Regions from separate parts of the Lentzea kristufekii genome, predicted to be linked through region 2. Evidence: riboswitches for the same ligand, from Rfam matches in the RefSeq annotation. Region 2 holds a riboswitch; each other region holds the start of a gene.
What was found. Region 2 has a riboswitch for cobalamin ahead of SK571_RS03465 (FecCD family ABC transporter permease). Riboswitches for the same ligand answer to the same signal wherever they lie in the genome.

Region 1 (4,205 bases), on a different contig from region 2:
GCGTAGCGGAAGGTCGACGAGCCGAAGCCCAGCGCGAGCAACTCCTCGACGGAGGAGCCGTTGTCGTCGGCGCCCGAGTCGGCGGCCAGGTCCCGGCCGGTGATGCCGAGGTCGAGGTCGCCGGACGCCACGTAGATCGCGATGTCCTTGGGACGCAGGAAGAAGAACTCGACCTCGTTGTTGTTGTCGAGCACGGTCAGATCGCGCGGCTCGTGCCGCTGCCGGTACCCGGCCTCGGTGAGCATGGCGGAGGCGCGTTCAGCGAGCGCGCCCTTGTTCGGGACTGCAACGCGCAGCATGTGAAAGTCTTCCGTCAGAGGTACTTGTAGACGTCTTCGAGGGTGAGGCCACGGCCGAGCATGAGCACCTGGAGGCGGTAGAGCAGCTGCGAGATCTCTTCGGAGAGCTTCTCGTCGGACTCGTACTCGGCGGCGATCCAGACCTCGCCCGCCTCCTCCAGGACCTTCTTCCCCTGCGCATGGACCCCGGCCTCGAGCGCAGCGACGGTGCCGGAACCCTCCGGCTTGGTGGCGGCTCGTTCGGTCAGTTCAGCGAACAGGGAATCGAAGGTCTTCACGGCACGACATCCTCCCATCCCGCGGACCCCCGTCCACACCGCGGTCGCATCTGTCCCAGGCGGTGGACGTGATCTGTCCTGCAGAGACACTCGGTAGCGTGAACTTCGTGTCTGAGTTCGCCGAGGTACTCGAAGCGCTGCGCCGGGTGCGCGGAATCAATCCCTTCTTCGCCCTCGACGTGGGCCGCCCCGACGAATCCTGGTCGCCGGGAACGGCACTGCTGGAGGGCCCTGCGCTCAAGACCACGATCGATGCCATCGCGAACCGGTACAAAGCCGACGAACCGCGCGTGGCGGCGAGCCTGTTCTTCCTCAGCTACACGGCACGGCTGCTCAGCCCGCTCACGGCCGCGAACATCCCGATCGACGTCCGCCCGGAGAACCTGTGGTGGCAGCACCACCCGACGAACGGCCTGAGCGTCCGCATCGACCAGCCGCGGCTGGGCCCACAGGCCGCGGAAGCGCTCGAACCGGTGGTGGAGGCGATCCAGCGGGTCACCCCGGTGGCACGCGGACTGCTGTGGGGCAACGCCATGTCGAACATCGCGGGCGCGCTCAAAATGGTTGTTCGCGCACGGATGCTCACCGCCGAGGAAGCGGAAGAACGAGGCGAACGGCTCATGAGCGCGCCGCCGTTCGAACAGGCGGGAGAATTCATCACGTTCCCCGGCGAGGTCACGTTCCGGCGCAGGAGCTGTTGTCTTTACTACCGCGTCGCCGCAGGTGGGAAGTGCGGTGACTGTCCACTCGTGAAGTGAGGAACGCAACAACTCTTATGGCCGGTTGTGCTTAACGGGCCGATCAACTTACGGTGCACGCGCCGCAGTGACGGGAAGCCGGTGAAAATCCGGCGCGGTCCTCGCCACTGTGACCGGGAAGCGATCCCCGCCGAGCACGTCACTGGTCCCCGCCGGGACTGGGAAGACGCGGGGGCAGCGTTGATCCGGGAGTCAGGAGACCGGCTGCGGCGCCGCAAGGAGAGTTGACCTTCCACGAGGTATGGAGGAGCCCGTCATGACGAGCCCCGCAGCAAGCCTGTCCGCCGTCCGCGTGCCCAAATGGGCCTTCGCCGTGTCACTGCTCGGCCTGATCGTCACCTACCTGGTCCTGCAGGAGAACGGCCTCGCGCTCGGCGCGGGTTCCGAGATGCTGCACGAGTTCTTCCACGACGGGCGCCACGCGCTCGGCGTTCCGTGCCACTGATCCGATCCCGGATCAGGCACATGACGACGTACAGGTCTCTGGCGCTGCGCGGAGTCGCGGCCGGCGGTATCGCCGGTGTCGCGTCCGCGCTGGTGCAGCTCCTGGTGACCGAGATCCCGATTCGTGCCGCGCTCGCGGTCGAGGAGGCACGGGCACCCGCCGGTGAAGAAGCCGGCCACTCGCACGGTGGCGGCGACGAGCTGGTCGGCCGTGGCGCCCAGGTCGTGGGCGGCATGCTCGGCGTGGTGATCGTCGGCATCGCGGTGGGCCTGGTGTTCGCCACGGCCTACGCGCTGTCGAAGCGCTGGTTCACCGGCAGCACGCCGTTCAGCCGCAGCTTCGCGTTCGGTGCCGCGGTGTTCGGTGCCGTGGCACTGCTGCCGTGGCTCAAGTACCCCGCCAACCCGCCCGCCGTGGGCGACCCGACGACGGTGAACTACCGGACCGCGCTCTACCTCGGTGTGGTGGTGGCCGGTCTGGTGATCGTGTGGGCCGCCGGCTGGCTCGCCGAACAGCTGCGCGCACAGTCGCAGCCGGTGCGGACGACGGCCGTGCTCCTCGCGGTGGCCGCGGCCACCGCGGCGGTGCTGCTGGCGTTCCCCGCGCCGCCGGACACGATCCCCGCGGACATGCCGGTGAACGTGCTGTGGCAGTTCCGCCTCAGCTCGCTCGCCCAGCTCGCCACGCTCTACGTCGGCATCGGCGTGGTGTTCGGCCTGCTGATCGACCCGGCCACCCGCAGGGCCAAGGCCGCCGAGAAGGCCGCAGTCGCGTGACGGTGCGGTGGTGGCCGCAGCAGTGGCCACCACCGCACCACCGGCTAGAGAGCCTTCAGCACGTCGACGTCCACGCCCACGAGGGAGTCGCGGAAGATCCGCCGCTCCCCCGCCTCGACCTCGACGTCGCACGGCACGACCAGCACGGTGCACCCGGCGGCGACAGCCGCGGCCACCCCGGTGGGCGAGTCCTCGATCGCGACGCAGCGCGCCGGGTCCACGCCCAGCAGCCGGGCCGCCTTCAGGTACGGCTCGGGCAGCGGCTTGTTCAGCCCGTCCACCTCGTCACCGCACACGGTCACGTCGAACAGGTCCCGCCCGATCGTGTCCAGCGCGACCTCGGTCAGCGAGCGCTCGGTCGACGTCACCAGCGCCATCGGCACACCCGACGCGCGCACGGCCCGCAGGGCCTCCTGGGCGCCCGGACGCCACGGCAGACCGGCGCGGAACACCTCTTCGGTGCGGCGCGAGATCCACGCGGCGCCGTCGGCCATGTCGGCCTCGGTGGGCTCGATGCCGACGTCGGCGAACAGCAGGCGCATCGTGGTGGGCACGTTGCTGCCGACCATGCGTTCGCGGGTCTCCAGCGACAGGACGCCGCCGAGCTTCTCCGCGTACTCGTAGAGCGGGATGTCCCACAGCTTCTCGGAGTCCAGCAGCGTCCCGTCCATGTCCCACAGGACACCGTGAAGATCAGGCACAGCCAGGTCAGACATTGAAGTACTTCGCCTCCGGATGGTGCGCCACGAAGGCGTCGGTGGACTGTTCCGGGTGTAGCTGGAGTTCCTCGGACAGCGAGACCCCGATGCGCGACGGCTCCAGGAGCTCGACGATGCGCCGGCGGTCTTCCATGTCGGGGCAGGCGCCGTAGCCGAACGAGTAACGCGCACCCCGGTAGCCGAGTTTGAAGTACTCCTCGACGTCGGCCGGGTCCTCGGCGGCGACAGTGCCGCCCGTCGGCCACACGAGTTCCTCGCGGACCCGCTTGTGCCAGTACTCGGCCAGCGCCTCGGTGAGCTGGACCCCCAGTCCGTGGACTTCCAGGTACTCACGATACGCGTTCTTGGCGAACAGCTCGTTCGCGTGGTCGGCGATCGGCTGCCCCATCGTCACGAGGTGGAACGCGATCACGTCGACCTCGCCCGACTCCCGCGCACGCCAGAAATCGGACAGGCAGAGACGTCGATCCCTCTTCTGGCGCGGAAAGGTGAACCGGAAGCGCTCGGCGGAGTCCGCCGCCGGCTCCTCCAGGATCACCAGGTCCTCGCCGTCGGAGACGCACGGGAAGTAGCCGTAGACGACGGCGGCGTGGGCAAGAACACCTTCCGTGGCAAGGCGTTCCATCCAGTAGCGCAGGCGCGGGCGGCCCTCGGTCTCGACCAGCTCCTCGTAGGTCGGGCCGCCGCCGCGCGCGCCCTTCAGGCCCCACTGGCCCATGAACGTCGCACGCTCGTCCAGCAACGCCGAGTACTCCGCGACCGGGATGCCCCTCACGACCCGGCTTCCCCAGAACGGCGGAGCCGGGATCGGGTTGTCGACGGCCACGTCGGAGCGACCGGCCACGACTTCTTCTTCCCCCGCAGCCGCTTTGCGGGCCGCCGCGATGCGCAGCGACCGTTCGCGACGGGCCTTGCGCTCCAGAACCTTCG
Region 2 (4,205 bases):
CGGCTACTACCCGGCGCCGGGCAACGCGAACAAGCTGATCGACGTGATCGACCGCAACCTGTCCTACGACCCGCTCAAGCCGGGCCTGTGGGTGCAGGGTGGCGGCGACGCGGCGCTCTCGTACCTCGCGAAGCCGGGCACCGCGCTCGTCGTCAACAAGGACGAGGCCTCGCTGAAGGCCGACAAGTCCGACGGCCTGCTGGTGCTCAACCACCACAACGCCAACGGTGACCGCGCGTCGGTCGTCCTGGTGAAGTCGGGTGGACGCGGCGCCTACTAGCGCCAGATCGGATGTTTCACGGGAGGCCCGGTTCCGTTGGGAACCGGGCCTCCCGGCACGTCACGGCCTGGAACTGCCTGCCGTCACCCCTTGACGCGACCCCGTTCCTGCGGTCGAGTGACACTCGAAAGTGGGATATGGGCCGTGTGGGTGTCCCGCAGTACGGGAGATAACACCCCGATGGGGTGTCCGGCATGCGGCGAGCACCCGCGATGCCGGTAGCCTTTCGCGAAGGAAAGTAGTCCCACCAATTGGGGACTGACACCTGGGAGGTGTGTGGATGCGGCTCGCAGTGATCCCAGGAGACGGGATCGGGCCCGAGGTCATCGCTGAGGCCCTGAAGGTCCTCGGTGAGGTCGTTCCGGCGGCCGAGATCACTCGCTACGACCTCGGCGCGGCGCGCTGGCACGCCACGGGAGAGTTGTTGCCCGAGTCGGTGCTGGGAGAGCTTCGCCAGCACGACGCGATCCTGCTCGGCGCGGTGGGCGACCCGTCGGTGCCGAGCGGAATTCTGGAGCGGGGCCTGCTTCTGAGGCTGCGCTTCGAACTCGACCACCACGTGAACCTCCGCCCGGCTCGTCTCTACCCCGGTGTCCGCAGCCCGCTCGCGGACCCGCCGGAGATCGACATGGTGGTGGTGCGCGAGGGCACCGAGGGCCCGTACGCGGGCAACGGCGGCCTGCTCCGCAAGGACACGCCGCACGAGATCGCCACCGAGGTCTCGCTGAACACCTCGTTCGGCGTCGAGCGCGTGGTCAGGGACGCCTTCGCGCGTGCCTCGAACCGGCAGCGCCGGCACCTGACCTTGGTGCACAAGACGAACGTCCTCACGCACGCCGGCTCGTTGTGGTCGCGCGTCGTGGAGGAGGTCTCGCTGCAGCACCCGGACGTCACCGTGGCCTACCAGCACGTGGACGCGGCGACCATTCACATGGTCACCGACCCGGGCCGTTACGACGTGATCGTCACCGACAACCTGTTCGGCGACATCCTGACCGACCTCGCCGCCGCCGTCACGGGTGGCATCGGCCTGGCCGCGTCGGGGAACATGGACGTGACCCGTCGCAACCCGTCGATGTTCGAGCCGGTGCACGGTTCGGCGCCGGACATCGCGGGCCAGGGCATCGCCGACCCGACGGCCGCCGTGCTGTCGGTCGCGTTGCTGCTCGATCACCTCGGCGAGCACGAGTCGGCGCGCCGGATCGAGGCCTCCGTGGCGTTCGATCTGGCCACGCGTGATCACCAGTCGCCGGGTCAGACCTACGCGATCGGTGACAGGCTCGCGGCTCTCGTGTCGTCGAACGTGCGCACGGGCTGAGTTCTGCCAGACGTTTTGAAGCCCCGGCCGGAATCCTCCGGCCGGGGCTTCGGCGTTCCGCGCGCTGCTCAGAGCTGGCCGTTGGCCTCACGCCACGCGCGTTCCTTCTGGATCCACTCGTTGTCCTGCGGGAACTCGTCGATGGACGGCACCCGGCGGATCTCGGTCTTGAACCCGGCACCCGTCATCGGCATGCGCTTGGCCCACTCGACCGCCTCCTCCTTCGAGGAGACGTTGAGCAGGTAGAAGCCGTTGAACAGCTCCTTGGTCTCGCCGTACGGGCCGTCCGTGACGACCGGGGGTTCGGCGGAGTAGTCGACGACGACGCCCTCGGACGCCTCGGAGAGGCCTTCCGCGGCCAGCAGGACACCGGCGCGGATCAGCTCCTCGTTGAACGCGCCGACCGTCTCCAGCATCTTGTCGAAGTCGAACTCGCCCATGTTCGCGTAGGCCTCGTCGGTGGCGCGCATGATCAGCATGTACTTCACGGTGTGGCTCCTCGCTCGGTGTCTTCCTCGCTGACGTCCACAGGTCGAACGGGCCCCGCACTGGATCGACATCACACCCGCAAAATTTCCGAACTTCCTGTTTCCGCAGGTAGGGTCGCCTCAGTCGTGCGTGGGGGAAGTCCGGTCGAAGTCCGGCGCTGACCCGCAACGGTAGGCCTCCTCGTGAGGACGAGCCCGAATACCCGCACACGGCCGGCCTGTGTTTCCGATTCCGCCGTGGACTGCGGGAAGGACCAAGTGATCTCCAAGATCAGCGCGCTCGTCGGCGTGCTCGCCGTCAGCCTCGTCGCGGGCGTCGCGCTCGGCCCCGTCTCCGTTCCGTTCGACCTCACGATCGACCTCCTGTGGGCGGCGCTGACCGGCGGCACGATCCCCGCCGACCTCGCCGGGCAGTACCACATCGTCTGGAACATCCGGCTTCCCCGCGTCCTGCTGGCCGCGGTCGTGGGCGCGGGTCTGAGCACGGTCGGCGTGGCGATCCAGGCGATGGTCCGCAACGCGCTCGCCGACCCTTACGTGCTCGGCATCTCGTCGGGCGCGAGCGTGGGCGCGACGGCCGTGGCGACCCTCGGCGTCCTGTCCGGTCTCGGCGTCTACGCGCTGTCGGTGGGGGCGTTCCTGACCGGCCTCGGCGCCACCGCACTGGTCTACATCACCGCACGCACGAGCCGAGGGCTCACACCGTTGCGGCTGGTGCTGACTGGAACGGCGCTGGCGTACGGGTTCTCCGCCGTGGCGATGCTGCTGGTGTTCCAGGCACCGCGCGGTGAGGCGGCGCGGGCCGCGATGTTCTGGCTGCTCGGCAGCCTCGGCGGGGCGAACTGGCAGTCGCTGCCCGTCGCCGCCGTGGTGACCGCGGCCGGCATCGTCTACCTGGCGACCAAGGCGCGGCAGCTCAACGCGATGGCGATGGGCGACGAGACCGCGACCACGCTCGGCGTGGCGGTGAACCGGTTCCGCACGCACCTGTTCATCGTCACCGCCGCTATGACCGGAGTGCTGGTGGCGGTCAGCGGGGCCGTCGGGTTCGTCGGGCTGATGCTGCCGCACCTGACGCGCATGGTCGTGGGCGCCGACCACCGCAAGGTGCTCGCCCTCGCACCGCTGGCCGGAGCCTCGTTCCTGGTCTGGGTCGACGTGGCCGCGCGGATGCTCGCGGCGCCCGAGGAACTGCCGCTCGGCGTCATCACCGCCGCACTCGGCGTGCCGTGCTTCATCTTCCTGATGCGCCGCAGGTCCTACGTCTTCGGAGGCCGCTGATGCGGGTCGAGCTCACCGGCGTCACCGTCCGGGACATCGTCTCCGGCATCACGCTGCAGGCCTCCGGTGAGGTCGTCGGCATCGTCGGCCCCAACGGCAGTGGCAAGTCCACGACGTTGCGCTGCGTGTACCGGGCGTTGAAGCCGGACGCGGGCACCGTCCTGCTCGACGGCGAGAACGTCCACAAGCGACACGGCGTCGCCCGCGACCTGGCCGCGCTCACGCAGGAGTCGCAGGTCGAGTTCGACTTCACGGTCGCCGAGGTCGTGGAGATGGGCCGCCTGCCGCACGACCGCGATCCCGCCCGTGACGCACGGGTCGTTTCCGAAGCGCTGGCGACGGTGGACGTCTCGCATCTCGCCTCGCGGAGCTTCCTCAGCCTCTCCGGCGGCGAACGCCAGCGCGTGCTCATCGCCCGCGCGCTGGCCCAGGAACCGCGCGTCCTCGTGCTGGACGAGCCGACGAACCACCTCGACATCCGCCACCAGCTCGACGTCCTGGGGCTCGCGCGCGGGCTGGGCGTCACCGTGCTGACGGTCCTGCACGACCTGAACCTCGCCGCCTCCTACTGCGACCGCCTGTACGTCCTCGACGAGGGCCGCGTGGTCGCGTCCGGCACACCGGCCGAAGTGCTGGTCCCCGAACTGATCGCCAAGGTCTTCCACGTCACCGCGCACGTCGTCACCCACCCCACATCGGGAGTTCCCCAGCTCCTGTTCGACCAGGAGGTCACCCCTTGAGAACCGTCGTCTGCGCCGTCCTGCTGCTGGTCTCCGGCTGCGGTGCCACGGTGGCCCAGGACACCTCCGCGTCCGACCCCGTGACGATCACGAACTGC
Region 3 (4,205 bases), on a different contig from region 2:
ACGACGGGACTGAGGTAGTCCTCGACGCTCATCTCGACCATCGGCGTGCCCTGGACGTCGTTGTCGGTGGTGACGTTGACGGAGATGTCGATCCGCTCGAACGCGGCGGCGTGCCGGTCCACCGCCTGCTCGTCCAGCGCGTCGACCACGGCGTACTCGGCGCCGAGCTCGGCGGCCTTGGCCTTGAGCGTCGCCTCCGTGCGGCCGGCCAGGTGCACGGTGGCGCCCGCTTCGGTGAACGCGGCGGCGATCGCGCCGCCCACGCTGCCCGCACCGCCGTAGATGACTGCGGTCTTCCCGTTGAGGTTCATCGGCTCGCCGGTCATGGTGTCGAGGCTAACTCGTCCAAAACCTCGCGGCTCGCTGATGACGACAGGCGTCTGCAAGTACCACCAACCCTTGATCGAATCGCCGTCGACCACACCCAACCTGTGTCCTGTCCGCTCGTACGTCCGTCAAGCTGTTGGTAGCAAGAAAGTGCCTGTTGATGTTGAGTTGGTGGTACTTGCAGACGCCATCAAGGCCGGGCGACGTGCTCGACGCCTAGCGCAGTGCGATGCGTGCCTCGGCCGCGACCGCCTCGGCCACCGCGGTCAGCGCCGGCGACTCGAGCTTCCACTGCTGCCAGTACAGCGGCACGGAGATGGTGCGGCCCGGCACGAGGTCGACGAGGCCGTCCTGGAGTTGTTGCGGTGGCACCATTCCCCAGCCGAGGCCGGCCACGATCGCCCGCACGTACACCTCGGACGACGGCACGTAGTGGCGGTGGTCCGAGGCACCACGGCCGCGGGTCAGCGTGCGCACGAAGCGGTCCTGCAGGTCGTCGTTGCGGTCGAACACGACGACCGGCGCGCCCGGCAGCCACGACTTCGGCGGGCCGTCCTCGTGGCGCTCCACAAAGGACTCCGAAGCCATTGCCGCGTAACGGATCTCGCCCAGCTTCGTCACCGAGCAGCCCGCCACCGGCTCGCGCGAGGACGTCACCGCCGCCATCACCAGGCCCTGCCGCAGCAACGCCGTCGTGTGGTCCTGGTCCTCGCGGTGCAGGTCGAACGAGATCCGCAGGTCGGGCGACACCCGTTGCAGGGCGGGCAGGAACCACGTGGCGAGCGAGTCGGCGTTCACCGCGATCGGCACCCGCACGACCGCGTCCGCGCCGAGCGCCGCGTCGAGGTCCTGGTCCAGAGCGAGCAGTTGCCGACCGTAGCGGACGATCACCTCGCCCGACGGCGTCAGCCGCACCGGGCGCGCCCGCACCAGCAGCACGCGGCCCGTCCGTTGCTCCAGGGCCTTGATGCGTTGCGAGACAGCGGAAGGTGTGACGTGCAGCGCGGCGGCGGCCGCGTCGAACGTGCCCGCGTCGACGACCGCGAGCAGCGTCCGCACCAGGTCGAGATCCATCACAGCCGCTAATGGTACGTAAGAATCTTTAGCTGGTCTCATCAAGACGGCGTAAATACCGTGGAAAGCGTGACTGACCTGCTGCTCGGCTTCGGCACCATGATGACCCTGATCGTCGCGATCGGCGCGCAGAACGCTTTCGTGCTGCGCCAAGGACTTCGGCGACACGCGGTGGCGCAGGTCGTCGCCGTGTGCGCCCTCTCGGACGCGATCCTGGTCGCGGTGGGCGTCGCCGGGTTCGGCGTGATCGTGAAGAAGTTTCCGCAGGCCATCGCGGTCGCGGCGGTCGTGGGCGGGATCTTCCTGCTGGGGTACGGGTTTCTGGCGGCGCGCAGGGCGTTCAGGCCGTCGGTGCTGAACGCGGGAACGGAGACGAACAGCCGGCCCGTGCTGACGGCGCTCGCACTGACGTGGCTCAACCCCCACGTCTACCTCGACACGCTGTTGCTCCTCGGCTCCATCGCGGCCGGACGGTGGCTGTTCGGGGTCGGCGCCGTGACGGCGAGCATCACCTGGTTCGTCGCGCTCGGGTTCGGCGCGCGGCTGCTCAGCCCGTTGTTCGCGAAGCCCCGCGCGTGGCGGGTGCTGGACGGCCTGATCGCCGCCGTGATGATCACTCTCGGGGTGACCCTGATCGCCGGGTCGTGATCATCACCAGCACCGCCGCGACGGCCAGGACACCGCTCGTCACGGGCGCCGCCGTCCCGGCGAAAAGGGACGCCGAAGCGAGGCCCGCACTGACCAGAGCACCGATGACGACCCGAGGCCGAAGATCACCCACGTTTCCGACCCTAGCCCACGACACGCGCATGTTGGGTGGTGATCCAGACCCCACCACCACATGTAGTATCTGCCGCGCCAGTGGTTCACCGACCCGACTCAACCGGGCCGGTGAGGCAAGAGGGAACCCGGTGGGAATCCGGGACTGCCCCGCAGCGGTGAGTGGGAACGAAAGCCGTCAACGAAGCACTGGGTCGCGAGACCTGGGAAGCGACGGCCGGTAGGCGCTAGAGGTACGCCCACGAGTCCGAAGACCTGCCATTGGTGTGCGCGCAAGCCTGCGCGCACGACACGGTGCCCCGAGGGAGGGCGGCTGTGTGCACCAGTGGTGTCGACCGCTGGCGCGCGCACGCGTTTCCTCGGGCCGATCTCGGAGGAGAGAGCGTGCCCGACCGCCTTTCAGTGGTCATCAACGAAGCTTGCGCCGACCTGCCCAACGCGTCGGCCGAGGCGGTTCTGGCCGAGACCAAGCGCAACCTCTACGACGGCATCACCGACGCCGAGCTCGCGCTCGCGCCGATCATGGCCGCCCGCACGATGGTCGAGCACGACCCGGACTACTCCTACGTCAGCGCCCGGCTGCTGCTGGACAAGCTCCGCGCCGAGGCCTGCGGAATCCCCTTGTCGCACGCCGAGATGACCGAGCGCTACCCGTCGTACTTCGCGGACTTCGTCCGCTACGGCATCGAGCTCGGGCAGCTCGACCCGCGCCTGGCCGACTTCGACCTGGCCAGGCTCGGCGCCGCGCTCGACGCCTCCCGTGACCTGAACTTCCAGTTCCTGGGCATGCAGACGCTCTACGACCGCTACTTCCTGCACCACGACGACCGCCGTTACGAGCTGCCGCAGGCGTTCTTCATGCGCGTCTCGATGGGCCTCGCCCTCGAAGAGGACGACAGGAACGCCCGCGCGATCGAGTTCTACGAGCTGCTGTCGAGCTTCGACTTCATGTGCTCGACGCCGACCCTGTTCAACTCGGGCACCACGCGCCCGCAGCTCTCGTCGTGCTTCCTCACCACCGTGGACGACGACCTCGCCGCCATCTTCCACGGCATCAGCAACAACGCGCTGCTCTCCAAGTTCGCCGGCGGTCTCGGCAACGACTGGACCCCGGTGCGCGGCATCGGCGCGCACATCAAGGGCACCAACGGCAAGTCGCAGGGCGTCGTGCCGTTCCTCAAGGTGGCCAACGACACCGCGGTAGCGGTGAATCAGGGCGGGCGCCGCAAGGGCGCGGTCTGCGCCTACCTGGAGACCTGGCACATCGACGTCGAGGAGTTCCTCGACCTGCGCAAGAACACCGGCGACGAGCGGCGCCGCACGCACGACATGAACACCGCGAACTGGGTGCCGGACGAGTTCCTGCGCCGTGTGCGCGCGAACGGGCAGTGGACGCTGTTCTCCCCCGACGAGGTGCCGGACCTGCACGACGCGTTCGGCAGCGAGTTCGCCGAGAAGTACCGCGCGTACGAGGAGAGGGCCGGCAACGGCGAGATCAAGGTCTTCCGCCGCGTGCAGGCCGTCGACCTGTGGCGGCGCATGCTGACCATGCTGTTCGAGACCGGCCACCCGTGGATCACGTTCAAGGACCCGTGCAACCTGCGTTCGCCGCAGCAGCACAGCGGTGTCGTGCACTCGTCCAACCTGTGCACCGAGATCACGCTGAACACCGCGGCCGACGAGGTCGCGGTCTGCAACCTCGGCAGTGTCAACCTCGCCCGGCACGTGACAGAGGCCGGCATCGACCACGCCCGGCTCGAGAAGACCGTGCGCACCGCGGTGCGGATGCTCGACAACGTGATCGACGTGAACTACTACACGATCCCGGAAGCCAGGAACTCCAACCTGAAGCACCGGCCGGTAGGCCTTGGCCTGATGGGTTTCCAGGACGCGCTGTTCACGCTCGGCACGCCAATGGCGTCGCAGGAGGCCGTCGAGTTCGCCGACCGCAGCATGGAGGAGATCAGCTACTACGCGATCTCCGCGAGCGCCGAGCTGGCGCGGGAACGCGGCGCCTACGCGTC
Region 4 (4,205 bases), on a different contig from region 2:
GTCCTCGCGGCCCGTGGTGGTGAGGCCGAGTGCCTCGCGCAAGCCGGGCAGCGCGGCGACCTGACCGCCCCACATCTGCCGTGCCTGCAACATCGCCAGCACGAGGTTGACGCGGACGCTGCCGGTCGGTGCCTCGCCGAGGACGTGCAGGCCGTCACGGATCTGGACGTCCTTGACCTCGCACAGCCAGCCGTCGACGTGCAGGATGAACTCGTCGAACTCCGCGTCGTGGGGCCGGTCGTCGAGTCCCAGGTCGTGGTCGAGCTTCGCGGCCTTGATCAGCGTCCAGATCTGCGCGCGGATCGCCGGCACCTTGGCCGGGTCCATCGCGGAGATGTTCCCGTACTCGTCCAGCAACTGCTCCAGGCGCGCGATGTCGCCGTAGCTGTCGGCGCGGGCCATCGGCGGCACGAGGTGGTCGACCAGCGTGGCGTGCGCGCGCCGCTTCGCCTGCGTGCCCTCGCCGGGGTCGTTGACGAGGAACGGGTAGATCAGCGGCAGGTCGCCGAGCGCGGCGTCCGTGCCGCAGGACGCCGACATGCCGACCGTCTTGCCCGGCAACCACTCCAGGTTGCCGTGCTTGCCGACGTGCACGACGGCGTCGGCACCGAAGTTGGACTCGATCCACCGGTACGCGGCCAGGTAGTGGTGCGACGGCGGCAGGTCGGGGTCGTGGTAGATCGCGATCGGGTTCTCGCCGAACCCGCGCGGCGGCTGGACGATCACCGCGACGTTGCCGGACCGCAGCGCGGCCAGCACGATCTCGCCGTCCTTCGACTTCGAGAAGTCGACGAACAACGAGCCCGGCGCCTCGCCCCAGTGCTCGCGCATCGACTCGCGGAACTCGTCGGGCAGCGTCTCGTGGAACTCGCGGTAGTCGGCCGCCGCGATGCGGATCGGGTTGCTCTCGAACTGCTCCTGCGTCAGCCAGTCGGCGTCCTGCCCACCGGCCGCGATCAGCGCGTGGATCAGCTTGTCGCCGTCGAGCTCCTGCACGCCCGGCAGCTCGTCACCGATGTCGTAACCGTGCTCCTGCATGGCCTTCAGCAGCCGGACGGTCGACGCGGGCGTGTCGAGCCCGACCGCGTTGCCGATGCGGGAGTGCTTCGTCGGGTAGGCCGACAGCATCACGACGACCTTGCGGTCGGCGACCGGGATGTGGCGGAGACGGCCGTGCCGGACCGCGATGCCCGCGACGCGCAGCGCCCGTTCCGGGTCGGCGACGTAGACCGTGAGGCCGTCGGCGTCGATCTCCTTGAAGGAGAACGGAACCGTGATGATCCGGCCGTCGAACTCGGGGATCGCGACCTGGGTCGCGGTGTCCAAAGGAGACAGTCCGTCGTCGTTGGAGTCCCAGGACTCGCGGCTCGACGTGAGGCACAGGCCCTGCAGGATCGGCACGTCGAGCGCGGCCAGCGCACCGACGTCCCACGCTTCGTCGTCGCCACCGGCGGACGCCTTGGCGGGGTTCGTGCCGCCGGCCGCGAGCACCGTCACGACCAGCGCGTCGGCCTGGCGCAGCGTGTCGAGCAGCTCGGGTTCGGCGGTGCGCAGCGAGGAGCAGTAGACCGGCAGCGGCCTGCCGCCCTTGGCCTCGATCGCATCGCACAGGGCGTGCACGAAGGCCGTGTTCCCGGCGACGTGGTGCGCGCGGTAGTAGAGCACCGCGACCGTCGGGCCCTCTTCCGGCCGGGTCTCCCGTTCCAGCACACCCCACGAGGGAGTGGCGGCGGGGGCCTCGAAGCCGTGGCCGGTCAGCAGCACGGTGTCGGACAGGAACTTGTGCAGCTCGGTGAGGTTCGCCGGGCCGCCGTGCGCGAGGTAGAGGTGCGCCTCCGCGCAGACGCCACCGGGCACCGTGGAGAGCTCCATCAGCGCCGCGTCGGGCTGCTGCTCACCGCCGAGCACCACCACGGGCAGGCCCCCGGCCAGCAGCCAGTCGAGGCCCTCCTCCCACATCCGGCGACCGCCGAGGATGCGCACGAGGACGAGCTCGACGCCGTCGACCAGCGCGGGCAGGTCGTCGACGGTGAGCCGGGCGGGGTTGCCGAGCCGGTACTCGGCTCCGCTCGCACGCGCCGACAGCAGGTCGGTGTCGGAGGTCGACAGCAGCAGGATCACGCAGGCTCCATCCCTCGTGGGGTCCTCGCCCCAAAGTGCGGGTGACTGGCGAAGCGGAGTTCCTGACTCCCAGCGGTGTTCGCTGGTCACAGTGGCGGGACCGCGCCGGATTCACACCGGCTTCCTCCTGCGCTTCGTCGTTCGGGCTCACCCTAACCGGCGGGTTACAGTCCGACCTATGCGTAGTCACCCGGACGCCTGCCCCGGCGCCGTCGAGCTGCACGCCGCGGCCGACGGCGGGCTGGCGCGCATCCGGGTGCCTGGCGGCACTCTTTCCGCTGCTCAGTGGGATGCCGTCCGTCTTGCCGCCGCCGAACTGGGCACCGGTTCGATCGAGCTGACCTCGCGGGCGAACCTCCAGATCAGGGGGCTCGCGGACGGGGTGGAGCTGGGCGAGCGGATGCGTGCGGCGGGCCTGCTGCCCTCCTGGTCGCACGAGCGCATCCGCAACATCATCGCGGCGCCCATGGACGACAACCAGGCCCTGGTCGACGCGCTGGACGCGGCGCTGTGCGCGGACCCCGGACTGGCCTCGCTACCAGGGCGTTTCCTGGTCACGGTCGGCGCTTCGGTGAGCGGACTGGGCGGCGACCTCGGGCTCGCCGGGGACGTGCTCCTGCTCGCCGGTACCGATACAGGTGTCCGCGTGTCCGACCCGGTCGACGCCGTCGTGACCGCCGCCCGCCTGTTCCAGTCGATGCGCGGACCCGCCTGGCGCCTGTCCGAAGTGGACGACGGTGTGCGAAAGATCACCGCTCACTTCGGCGCCACCGACGCCCCTCGCTTCACCCCGGTTGTGACTCCTGTCGCACCTTCACCGTTGACCCCGGGAGTTCCGCTGGGCCGGCTCGACGCCCGCCGGCTGCCCGGCGTCCCCCTCCGCCTGACCCCGTGGCGCAGCCTGGTCGTGCCCGCCGGCACCGACGTCACCGGCCTGATCACCGACCCCGCCTCCCCCTGGCACGGCGTCAGCGCCTGCACCGGCCGCCCCGGCTGCGCGAAGTCGCTCTCCGACGTGCGGGCAGATGTGCGCGCTTGGGTCGATGCGCCCGCGCAGACCCATGCGCCTGCACAGGCCGATGCGTCGCACCACACACACGCGCCAGGCCGGGTACCCCCAATTTCAATTCCAGGGAGCAGGTCCGACAGGCCCGGCGCGGTGCACTGGTCGGGCTGTGCCCGCCGGTGCGGCCGTCCCGCCGGCGATGTGATCGAGTTCGTCGCGACCGGCGACGGCTACGAGGAGATCCGTTGACGCAGTACATCAAGGACGGGGCGGAGATCTACCGCCAGTCCTTCGCCACCATTCGCGCGGAGTCGGACCTCACCAGGTTCCCCGGCGACGTCGCGAAAGTCGTCGTCCGCATGATCCACGCGTGCGGCATGACCGACCTGCCGGACGACGTCGCGTTCTCCCCGAACGTCGTGCGCGACGCCCGCGCGGCGTTGCGGGCGGGCGCCCCGATCCTGTGCGACGCCAACATGGTCGCGTCCGGCGTGACCCGCCGCCGCCTGCCGAAGGACAACGAGGTCCTCTGCTACCTCCAGGATCCGCGCACCCCCGCGCGGGCGCAGGAGATCGGCAACACGCGCAGTGCCGCCGCCCTTGAGCTGCTCGCGGACCGGTTCGACGGCGCGGTGATCGCGATCGGCAACGCCCCCACCGCGTTGTTCCACCTCCTCGACCTGATCGCCGCCGGAGCACCGCGACCCGCCGCGGTCCTGGGCATCCCGGTCGGGTTCATCGGGGCGGCGGAGTCCAAGGAAGCTTTGGCCGCAACGGATCTGGAGCACCTCGTGGTGCGCGGCCGACGCGGCGGCAGTGCCATGACGGCGGCGGCCATCAACGCGATCGCGAGCGAGGAAGAATGACGGGCAAGCTCTACGGCGTCGGCCTGGGTCCCGGCGACCCGGAACTCGTGACGGTCAAGGCCGCGCGACTCATCAGCGAGGCCGACGTGGTGGCGTTCCACAGCGCCCGGCACGGCAAGTCGGTCGCCAAGACCATCGCGGCGCCGTACTTCCGTAGCCGAAATGATCCGAATCCGCAGATCATGGAACAGCTCGTCTACCCGGTCACGACC

Region 1: another riboswitch for cobalamin. It lies ahead of SK571_RS06620 (CbtB domain-containing protein); the one in region 2 lies ahead of SK571_RS03465 (FecCD family ABC transporter permease).
Region 3: another riboswitch for cobalamin. It lies ahead of SK571_RS05680 (ribonucleoside-diphosphate reductase subunit alpha); the one in region 2 lies ahead of SK571_RS03465 (FecCD family ABC transporter permease).
Region 4: another riboswitch for cobalamin. It lies ahead of cobN (cobaltochelatase subunit CobN); the one in region 2 lies ahead of SK571_RS03465 (FecCD family ABC transporter permease).

Annotation. Positions count from the first base shown of each region.
Region 1 covers NZ_JAXAVV010000002.1:648,361-652,565, reverse strand. The annotation lists gene hisG (ATP phosphoribosyltransferase) at 1-299, opposite strand, end outside; gene SK571_RS06630 (phosphoribosyl-ATP diphosphatase) at 314-577, opposite strand; gene SK571_RS06625 ((2Fe-2S)-binding protein) at 676-1,335, shown strand; cobalamin riboswitch at 1,384-1,558, shown strand; gene SK571_RS06620 (CbtB domain-containing protein) at 1,592-1,780, shown strand; gene SK571_RS06615 (CbtA family protein) at 1,801-2,556, shown strand; gene SK571_RS06610 (HAD family hydrolase) at 2,601-3,227, opposite strand; gene metH (methionine synthase) at 3,265-4,205, opposite strand, start outside.
Region 2 covers NZ_JAXAVV010000001.1:701,845-706,049, reverse strand. The annotation lists gene SK571_RS03480 (S8 family serine peptidase) at 1-280, shown strand, start outside; gene SK571_RS03475 (3-isopropylmalate dehydrogenase) at 561-1,598, shown strand; gene SK571_RS03470 (YciI family protein) at 1,667-2,086, opposite strand; cobalamin riboswitch at 2,182-2,310, shown strand; gene SK571_RS03465 (FecCD family ABC transporter permease) at 2,345-3,367, shown strand; gene SK571_RS03460 (ABC transporter ATP-binding protein) at 3,367-4,107, shown strand; gene SK571_RS03455 (ABC transporter substrate-binding protein) at 4,104-4,205, shown strand, end outside.
Region 3 covers NZ_JAXAVV010000002.1:451,286-455,490, reverse strand. The annotation lists gene SK571_RS05695 (SDR family NAD(P)-dependent oxidoreductase) at 1-311, opposite strand, end outside; gene SK571_RS05690 (LysR family transcriptional regulator ArgP) at 544-1,401, opposite strand; gene SK571_RS05685 (LysE/ArgO family amino acid transporter) at 1,501-2,049, shown strand; cobalamin riboswitch at 2,247-2,458, shown strand; gene SK571_RS05680 (ribonucleoside-diphosphate reductase subunit alpha) at 2,566-4,205, shown strand, end outside.
Region 4 covers NZ_JAXAVV010000014.1:92,821-97,025, forward strand. The annotation lists gene cobN (cobaltochelatase subunit CobN) at 1-2,121, opposite strand, end outside; cobalamin riboswitch at 2,157-2,291, opposite strand; gene SK571_RS27255 (hypothetical protein) at 2,300-3,376, shown strand; gene SK571_RS27260 (precorrin-8X methylmutase) at 3,373-3,993, shown strand; gene SK571_RS27265 (precorrin-2 C(20)-methyltransferase) at 3,990-4,205, shown strand, end outside.